2 regions of the Kitasatospora sp. MMS16-BH015 genome follow, and region 1 is predicted to be linked to the other one. Evidence: riboswitches for the same ligand, from Rfam matches in the RefSeq annotation. Region 1 holds a riboswitch; the other holds the start of a gene.

The links. Region 1 has a riboswitch for cobalamin ahead of CFP65_RS24655 (ribonucleoside-diphosphate reductase subunit alpha). Riboswitches for the same ligand answer to the same signal wherever they lie in the genome.
Region 2: it holds a riboswitch for cobalamin, as region 1 does, so the genes downstream of both, CFP65_RS02635 (ABC transporter substrate-binding protein) here and CFP65_RS24655 (ribonucleoside-diphosphate reductase subunit alpha) in region 1, are expected to answer to the same signal.

Annotation. Positions count from the first base shown of each region.
Region 1 is NZ_CP025394.1:5,698,716-5,702,969, forward strand. Features, by position in the region: gene CFP65_RS24655 (ribonucleoside-diphosphate reductase subunit alpha) at 1-1,770, opposite strand, end outside; cobalamin riboswitch at 1,930-2,087, opposite strand; gene CFP65_RS24660 (GNAT family N-acetyltransferase) at 2,144-2,650, opposite strand; gene CFP65_RS24665 (helix-turn-helix domain-containing protein) at 2,945-3,916, shown strand; gene CFP65_RS24670 (histidine phosphatase family protein) at 3,913-4,254, opposite strand, start outside.
Region 2 is NZ_CP025394.1:587,886-592,139, forward strand. Features, by position in the region: gene CFP65_RS02625 (MarR family winged helix-turn-helix transcriptional regulator) at 1-345, opposite strand, end outside; gene CFP65_RS02630 (adenosylcobinamide amidohydrolase) at 418-1,182, opposite strand; cobalamin riboswitch at 1,478-1,623, shown strand; gene CFP65_RS02635 (ABC transporter substrate-binding protein) at 1,725-2,732, shown strand; gene CFP65_RS02640 (iron ABC transporter permease) at 2,752-3,864, shown strand; gene CFP65_RS02645 (ABC transporter ATP-binding protein) at 3,882-4,254, shown strand, end outside.

The DNA of each region.
Region 1 (4,254 bases):
CTGCGGGGCGGCCTCGAAGTGGTCGATGTGCAGCTGGCCCTGGGCGGCGCGGGTCTCGGCGTAGGCCGGGTGCTGCCCGAACTGCTCGGCGAGCTCGCTGGAGCGCTCGTAGGCGGTCAGCATGATGCGCTCGGCGATCAGGGTGGAGAGCTGCTTGGCCTCGGCGGAGTCGAAGTCCAGGCGGAGCTTGAAGAAGACGTCCTGCAGGCCCATCACGCCCAGGCCCACCGGGCGCCAGCGCGAGTTGGACGCGCCGGCCTCGGGGGTCGGGTAGAAGTTGATGTCCACCACGCGGTCGAGGAAGGTCACGGCGGTGCGGACGGTGGCGTCCAGGCGCTCCCAGTCCATGGCGGACAGCAGGTCCGTCGCGGTCGCGCCGGGGGCGACGTGGGCGCCGAGGTTGACCGAGCCGAGGTTGCAGACGGCCGTCTCGGAGTCGTCGGTGACCTCGAGGATCTCGGTGCACAGGTTCGAGGAGTGCACGGTGCGGCCCGGCAGTGCGGTCTGGTTGGCGGCGCGGTTGGAGGCGTCCTTGAAGGTCATCCAGCCGTTGCCGGTCTGCGCGAGGGTGCGCATCATCCGGGCGTACAGGGTCTGCGCCGGGATGGTGCGGACGGCCAGGCCGGCCGCCTCGGCCTTCAGGTACGCGGCGTCGAACTCCTCGCCCCAGAGGTCGACCAGCTCGGGCACGTCGGCCGGGGAGAAGAGCGACCAGTCGGAGTTGGCGTTCACGCGGCGCATGAACTCGTCCGGGATCCAGTGGGCGAGGTTCAGGTTGTGGGTGCGCCGCGCCTCCTCGCCGGTGTTGTCGCGCAGCTCCAGGAACTCCTCGATGTCCGCGTGCCAGGTCTCCAGGTAGACGCAGGCCGCGCCCTTGCGGCGGCCGCCCTGGTTGACGGCGGCGACGGAGGAGTCGAGGGTGCGCAGGAACGGCACGATGCCGTTGGACTTGCCGTTGGTGCCGCGGATCAGCGAGCCGCGCGAGCGGATGCGGCTGTAGGAGAGGCCGATGCCGCCGGCGTGCTTGGAGAGACGGGCGATCTGCGCGTAGCGCGAGTAGATCGAGTCCAGGTTGTCCAGCGGTGAGTCGAGCAGGTAGCAGCTCGACATCTGCGGGTGCTTGGTGCCGGAGTTGAACAGGGTCGGCGAGGAGGGCAGGTAGGAGAGCGCGCTCATCAGCGCGTACAGCTCGGCCACCTCGCGGACCGACTCGGCGCTGTCGCCGACGGCCAGGCCCGAGGCGACGCGGAGCAGGAAGTGCTGCGGGGTCTCGATCACCTTGCGGGTGATCGGGTGGCGCAGCAGGTAGCGGGACTGCACGGTGCGCAGGCCGAAGTACTCGAAGCGGTCGTCGCCCCGCTGGTCGATCAGCTCGTCCAGGCTGTCGGCGTGCTTGGCGACGAACTCGGCGGTGGTGTCGCCGATCAGGCCCTCGGCGTGGCCGACGCCGATCGAGGCGGAGAAGGAGACCGCACCCTGGCCGACGGCCTCGTCGGCGATCTCCAGGGCGAGCAGGCGAGCGGCCAGCTTCGAGTACTGCGGGTCCTCGGCGATCATCGAGGCGGCGGCCTCGACGGCCAGCCCGCGCAGCTCCGCGAAGTCGGAGCCGGCGTGGCGGCCGCGCAGGGCGGCGGCGGCGACGTGGCCGGGGTCGACCTGGGGGAGGTCGGCGCTGCGGTCGGTCAGCAGCCGCAGGAGCGCAGCACCGGGGTCGGTCTGGTCGTGATCGGCGGAACCCTGGGACGGCAGGGCAACTGCTGCGATGGTCAAGGCGCTCTCCTGGCGGCGGCGGAACGACGTATTCGTCCAGGACCATCAGGGCGCAGGGGAACGCGGCGCGGCGCACCCTTGCGAGCGCGCGCGTTTCAGACCCCCCGGCCCGCCCGCGAGGCCCGGACGTGACTCAGTGCTGCAAGGCGCCTGCGGGGAAGCCGTGTGCACACCGTCGGCAGGTCATCGGACTTGCGGCCCCGCCCTTTCGGGGATGCCGCTCACCGCTGCGGGGCAGTCCCGGAGTCGCACCGGGTTCCCCTGCTTCGACAGCGAGAGTGAGCATACATGTTGTGGCCGGGGTCGGATGCGACCCCAGATGTAGTGCCGCGTGTCGTGGTCAGGTGGTAGCGGGGAGCCACCGTACAGCCCGTCAGATCAGCTGATCCTCGAAGGTCAGACCATAGGTGAGCAGGTCGATCCCGGGCCGCGGCGCCCAGTCCCGCTCGGGGGTCCGGCGGAAGCCGAGCCGTTCGTAGAGCCGGTGTGCGGTGGTCATCGCGGGCCGGGTGGAGAAGGCCATCGCGGTCAGCCCGAGCTCCCGCGAACGGGCCATCGCGGCCCGCACCAGGGCCTCGCCGACGCCCCGGCCCTGGGCCGCCGCGCCCACCGCGAGCATCCGGATCTCGCCCTCGTGCGGCTCCGCGATGTCGGCCCACTCGGTGCCGCCCGAGGCGAAGGTCACACAGCCGAGCACCCGATCGGCGTCGTCGACGGCGACGAGGAGCTCGGCCTCCGCGAAGCGGCGGCGGGCGTCGCCGAGGAGGGCGAGGTACGGGCTGTCGGGCTCGGTGTGACCGCCGCCGACGAAGGCCTCGACGGTGACGGCTCCGGCGCCCTCGAGGTCTTCCTCGCGGGCGTGGCGAACGGTGATCTGCATCGGACCATTGTGCCCGAAGGCGTGTTCGATCCGGCCCGGGCCGTCGTCTGATCGGCCGGCTGGCTCGTCGGGTAGCCCGTCGGGCGGTGCCGGTTGTCCCGGCCGGTGCGGGCCAGCCGGTCGACGTCGCGGCCGACCAGGGTGCCGAGCAGGCCGAAGCCGCCGACCGTGCCGAACAGGGGGAGCAGCTGCGTGATCGAGGTCATGCCTCCAGGCTCCTCGCGGGCGGCGGCTCGGACGAGTGGCAGAAACGACCACTTGCATCGAAATCCTGCCAGTGCCAGGCTGGTCGGCATGGCAGCACAGCTGAACCCCCGTCTGCAGAACGTCGTGGCCGTGGTGCTGGCACCCGTCCACCCCTTCGAACTCGGCGTGGCCTGCGAGGTGTTCGGCCTCGATCGGAGTGACGACGGCCAGCCGGTCTACGACTTCGCGCTGGCCTCCGACCGGCCCGGGCCGCTGCCCACCCACGCCGGCTTCACGGTGGACGTGCCGTACGGGGTCGAGCGGCTGGCCGAGGCCGATCTGGTGATCGCGGCCGCCACCGGTGTCCGGGAGGAGTACCCCGAGCCGCTGCTGGCCGCCCTGCGGGCGGTGGTGGGCCGCGGCTCGCGGGTGCTCTCGATCTGCAACGGCTCCTACCTGCTGGGCGCCGCCGGGCTGCTGGACGGCCGCCGCAGCACCACGCACTGGCGGCACGCCGACCGGATGGCCGAGCGCTTCCCGCACACCACGGTCGAGCCGGACGTGCTCTACGTGGACGAGGACCCGGTGATCACCTCGGCCGGCACGGCGGCCGGGATCGACGCCTGCCTGCACCTGGTGCGCAAGCTCCAGGGGGCCGAGGTGGCCCGGGGGATCGCCCGGCGGATGGTGGTGGCCCCGCACCGGGAGGGCGGCCAGGCCCAGTACGTGGCCCGGCCGCTGCCGGAGTGCTCGGCGGATTCGCTGGCGCCCCTGCTGGAGTGGCTGCGCCACCACCTGGACCAGGAGCTGACGGTCGACCAGCTGGCCGCCCGGGCCCACATGTCCCCGCGCACCTTCGCACGCCGCTTCCAGCAGGAGACCGGCACCACCCCGCACCGCTGGCTCACCAACCAGCGCCTGCTGCACGCCCAGCGCCTGCTCGAATCCACCACCGAACCGGTGGACACCGTCGCCGCTCACTCCGGCTTCGGCAACGCCGCCACCCTGCGTCACCACTTCACCCGCTGGCTCGGCACCACCCCCCAGACCTACCGCCGCACCTTCGGGACGGCCTCCTAGAGGTGGCTCACCGAGTTCCACTGCTCGGGGCGCAGGGCGGTGCCGTCGGAGCGCCAGAGGGCGGTGGAGCAGTTGCCGACCGGGAGGAGGGCGAGGAGTTCGGGCTCGGTGAGGCGGTCGAGGACGTAGCGGAGCATCAGGACCGGGCAGTCGTGCGAGACGAGCAGGACGGGCCGGCCGGCCTCCTCCTCGCAGATGTCGCGCAGGCAGCTGCGGATGCGCAGGGCCACGTCGAGGAAGGACTCGCCGCCGGGCGGGCGGTAGTAGAGCTCGCCCATCTTGCGGCGGCGGGCGGCCTCGGCGGGGTGTTCCTTCTCGATCGCGGGCTGGGTGAGCAT
Region 2 (4,254 bases), 5.1 Mb from region 1:
CTGCCAGGCCGAGAGCCGGGCGACCGCCTCGGGGGTGGCGTGCAGCAGGGCGGCCCGCCGGTCCGCCGGGTCGGTCTCCCGGCGCAGCAGGCCGAGCCCGATCAGCTGGTTGACCAGGGTGGAGACCGAGTTACCCGCCAGGCAGAGCTCCCGCGCGGCCTCCGACACCCGCAGCCCCGGCGTATCGATCACCAACCGCAGCAGCTCCACCTGCGCACCGCGCAGCCTCGGCTCGGTCAGCCGCTCCCGCAGCCTGCGCCGCACCAGCCGCTGGATCCCCACCAGCAGCCCGGCCAGTTCCCCGCCGAGCGCCCCCTCGGGCGCCCCGAGCCCTTTTGTCGTCACACTGTCATATTAGCTCTCACTGAGAGGCATCTGGCTAGACCGAGAACAAGGAAAGACAGCCCGATCCGTGGCTCAGGTGGACTCGGTCGCGCCGAGCAGGAGATCACCCAGGCAGCAGGCCGGCCCGGGCACCGCGTGGTCGGGGCGTGGGCCAGACGCGCGCCGGGTGCGGTCGAGTTCGGCGCCGGCCAGGACTGCGGCGTGGACCGCGCGGGCCAGGCGGGCACCCCAGGTGGAGCGGGGTCCGCCAAAGAGATCGGGGGTGAGGCCGGGGGCAGGGGTGCGGACGGCGATGCAGACGGCGTCGGACGGGGTGCCCGAGCAGTCGTAGCCGGCGTCGAGCAGCGCCTGCACCTTGGCCTCGGTCGCGGTGGCCAGCAGGTTGACCAGCCCGGCGTCGCCGACCGGGGCCGGTACGACGGCGAGGATGTTGATGGTGCCCGGTACGTAGCGGCGGCCGGGGAGCGCCACGGCGGCAGGGCCCGCATCCGGGGCCGACGGCGCGAACGAGGCCGACGCCGGGGCAGCGGCGGCGGCCCAGGTGGGGACGCCGATGCCGGTGGTCACCACGGCGGTCACGTCGGTGTCCTCGGCCCAGGTGGCGTCGTCGACCTGGGCCGCCGTCATGAGGCCGACACCCGGGCCGGTCAGGCCCTCGGCGGCGGCGAGTTCGGCCAGGTGCTGCGCCGGGTCCATCCGTGCATAGCCGGGCCGGACTTGGGCGTTGAGCACCCAGCCGCGTTCGCCGAGACCGCCGCCGAGCACCGCACTGCTCACCATCCGCCAGCCGGGGCCGGCCCGCCAGACCAGGTGGTGACGGCAGGCGCCGTCCTCCATCCGAGCACCCCGCGCCACCCTCGGCCGCACCTTCGCCCCGCCCAACTCTCACTCCCGTCACGACGAGCCCCCGACGGCCCGCCGGGCGAGCCTAACCCGGCCCGAGCAGACCGATGATCACAGCAGTGGACCGTCACCACCGACCCCACCGAAGCACCATCACCGACCGCGCCGCATCACCACGAGCTGCCGCGCCACACCACCACGACCTGCCGCACGGCCGCCCACGCGGCCGACCCATTCGCCGCGCCGGACCACCACGGCCTCAACCCCGTGTTAGTGTCGCGCTGCCGGACACCTGCAGAATCGTGCAGGTGTCCGACAGCGTGTCAGGCAGCGAAGCCGGTGACGCCCAGCACGAACGGGCCACTCCGGCGCTGTCCCGCAACTGTGAGGCCCCGCCCGGGGCCGAGCCAGGTCGCCTCCTGCCGCGCTCCGACATCGACCCTCGCAGGAAGGGGCGATCCGTCCCAGCCGGTCTGCCTTCGGTGCTGCCGTCCGGCGGATCGACCGCTTCCCGACCGCACAGGAGGAAGCGGCGCATGACGCCCCACCCCGACCAGCTCCGGCCGCGCTCGCCGCTCGCCCGCACCCTCGCCACCGCGACGGCGCTCCTGGCGGCCACCGCCCTGCTGACCGGCTGCGGAAGTTCGGGGGGCTCCGGCAGCTCCGGGAGCGCGGGCGGCAGCGGCTCTCCCTCGGCCGCCGCCGCGTCCTTCCCGGCCACCGTGACCGCCGCCAACGGCGCCGTGACCCTCAAGAGCCAGCCGCAGCACATCGTCTCGCTCTCCCCCACGGCCACCGAGGACCTCTACGCGGTGGGCGCCGGCAAGCAGGTCGTCGCGGTCGACTCCTCCTCCAACTACCCGACCGGCGTACCGACTTCGACGCTCAGCGGGCTCACCCCGAACATCGAGGCCATCGTCGTCTACCACCCCGACCTGGTGATCGCCTCGCAGGACACCAACGGGCTGGTGGCCGGCCTCACCAAGCTCGGCGTGCCCGTCATGATCGAGCCGGCCGCCGCCAAGCTGGACGACGCGTACCAGCAGATCGAGCGGATCGGCCAGGCCACCGGGCACAGCGCCGAGGCGAGCAAGACGGTCACCGACATGAAGACGAAGATCGCCGACACGGTGAAGCAGGCCGGCAGCGGCCACACCGACCAGAGCTACTTCTGGGAGGTCAGCGCCAACCCCTACTACTCGGCCACCTCTACCACCTTCGTCGGCCAGGTCGCCTCGCTGTTCGGCCTGAAGAACATCGCCGACGCCGCCGCCAAGACCGCCGACGGCGGCTACCCGCAGCTGGCGCAGGAGTACATCGTCTCGGCCCAGCCGCAGCTGATCTTCCTGACCGACAGCGGCGCGGCCAGCGGCGGCCAGACCGCCCAGGTGGTCGCGGCCCGGCCCGGCTGGAACACCGTGCCCGCCGTGAAGAACAACCGGATCGTCGCCCTGAACGAGGACATCGCCTCGCGCTGGGGGCCGCGCCTGCCCGAGCTGGTCACCGCCATCGCGCAGGCCGTCCAGAAGGCCCCGGCCCAGTGACCGAGGGCGAGCTGACGGCGTGACCGCCGAGGGGGACGAGCCGGCCCAGGCCCCGAGCGGCCCGGCGACCGCGGCAGCGACGACCGCAGAAGCAACAAGCGACATCGGCGCCGGCCGCCCCGCCCGCACCCTGCGGGCCTACGGCCTCGCGGTGGCCTTCCTGGTCGCGGCGGTGCTGGTCGGCGCGATGGCCGGGGCGGCGAACCTCAACCCGTTCGCCACGGCCGCCGCGCTGCTCGACCGGCTGCCGCTGGTGCACCTGGGCTCGGGGCTGGACCAGCTCGACCAGGCCGTGCTGTTCCAGATCCGGCTGCCCCGGGTGGTGCTCGGGGCACTGGTCGGCGGGGCCCTCGCGCTGGCCGGGGCCGGGTACCAGGGGGTGTTCCGCAACCCGCTGGTCGACTCCTCGCTGCTCGGCTCCTCCGCCGGGGCCGGCCTCGGCGCCACCATCGCGATCGTCTCGCTGGGCGGCTCCTCGCCGCAGGCGGTACCGATCGCGGCCTTCGTCGGCTCGCTCACCGGCGTGGCCTTCGCCTACCTGGCGGGGGCGGCGAGCGGCACCGGCACGGCCACCCTGCTGCTGGCCGGGCTCGCGGTCTCGATGTTCCTGACCGCCGTCCAGACCTACGTGCTGCAACGCTCCACCGAGTCGATCCAGCAGGTGTACACCTGGCTGCTCGGGTCGCTCTCCACCTCCTCCTGGGACCGCGCCTGGCAGATGCTGCCCTACCTGGCGGTGGCCGGCACGGTCGTGCTGCTGCACGGGCGCCACCTCGACGTGCTCTCGGTCGGCGACGAGGAGGCCCGCTCGCTGGGCCTGCACCCCGGGCGGATCCGGCTGACCGTGGTCACCGCCTGCGCGCTGGCCGCCGCGAGCGCGGTGGCGGTCAGCGGCCTGATCGGCTTCGTCGGGATCATCGTCCCGCACGCGGTACGCCGCCTGGCCGGCTCCTCCTACCGCCACGTGCTGCCGCTCTCCCTCCTGGTCGGCGCGGCCTTCCTGGTGCTCGCCGACACGCTGGCCCGCACCGTGGTCGCCCCGGCCGAACTGCCCATCGGCGTGGTCACGGCCCTGATCGGCTCCCCGCTCTTCGTCTGGATCCTCCGCTCCACCAGGGCGGTGCGGACGTGACGGCAGGCGGTACGGACGTGAGCGGACAGCACGCGGCCGACGGCCTCTCGGCGGTCGGCGTCGAGGTGGACCTGGACCGTACCCCGGTGGTGCACGGGGTGGACTGCGCCGTCGAGCGCGGCGGCTGGCTGGCCCTGATCGGGCCGAACGGGGCCGGCAAGTCCACCCTGCTGCGGGCCGTCGCAGGGCTGCTCCCGCACCGCGGCACGGTGCGGGTGCACGGCACCGAGGTCTCCCGCCTCCGGCCGCGCGAGCGGGCCCGGCTGATCGGGTACGTGCCGCAGGACCCGGTGCTGCCACCGGACATGACCGTGCGGGACTACGTGCTGCTCGGCCGCACCCCGCACCTCGGCTACCTCGCCGCTCCGGGCGAGCGCGACCGCCGCACCG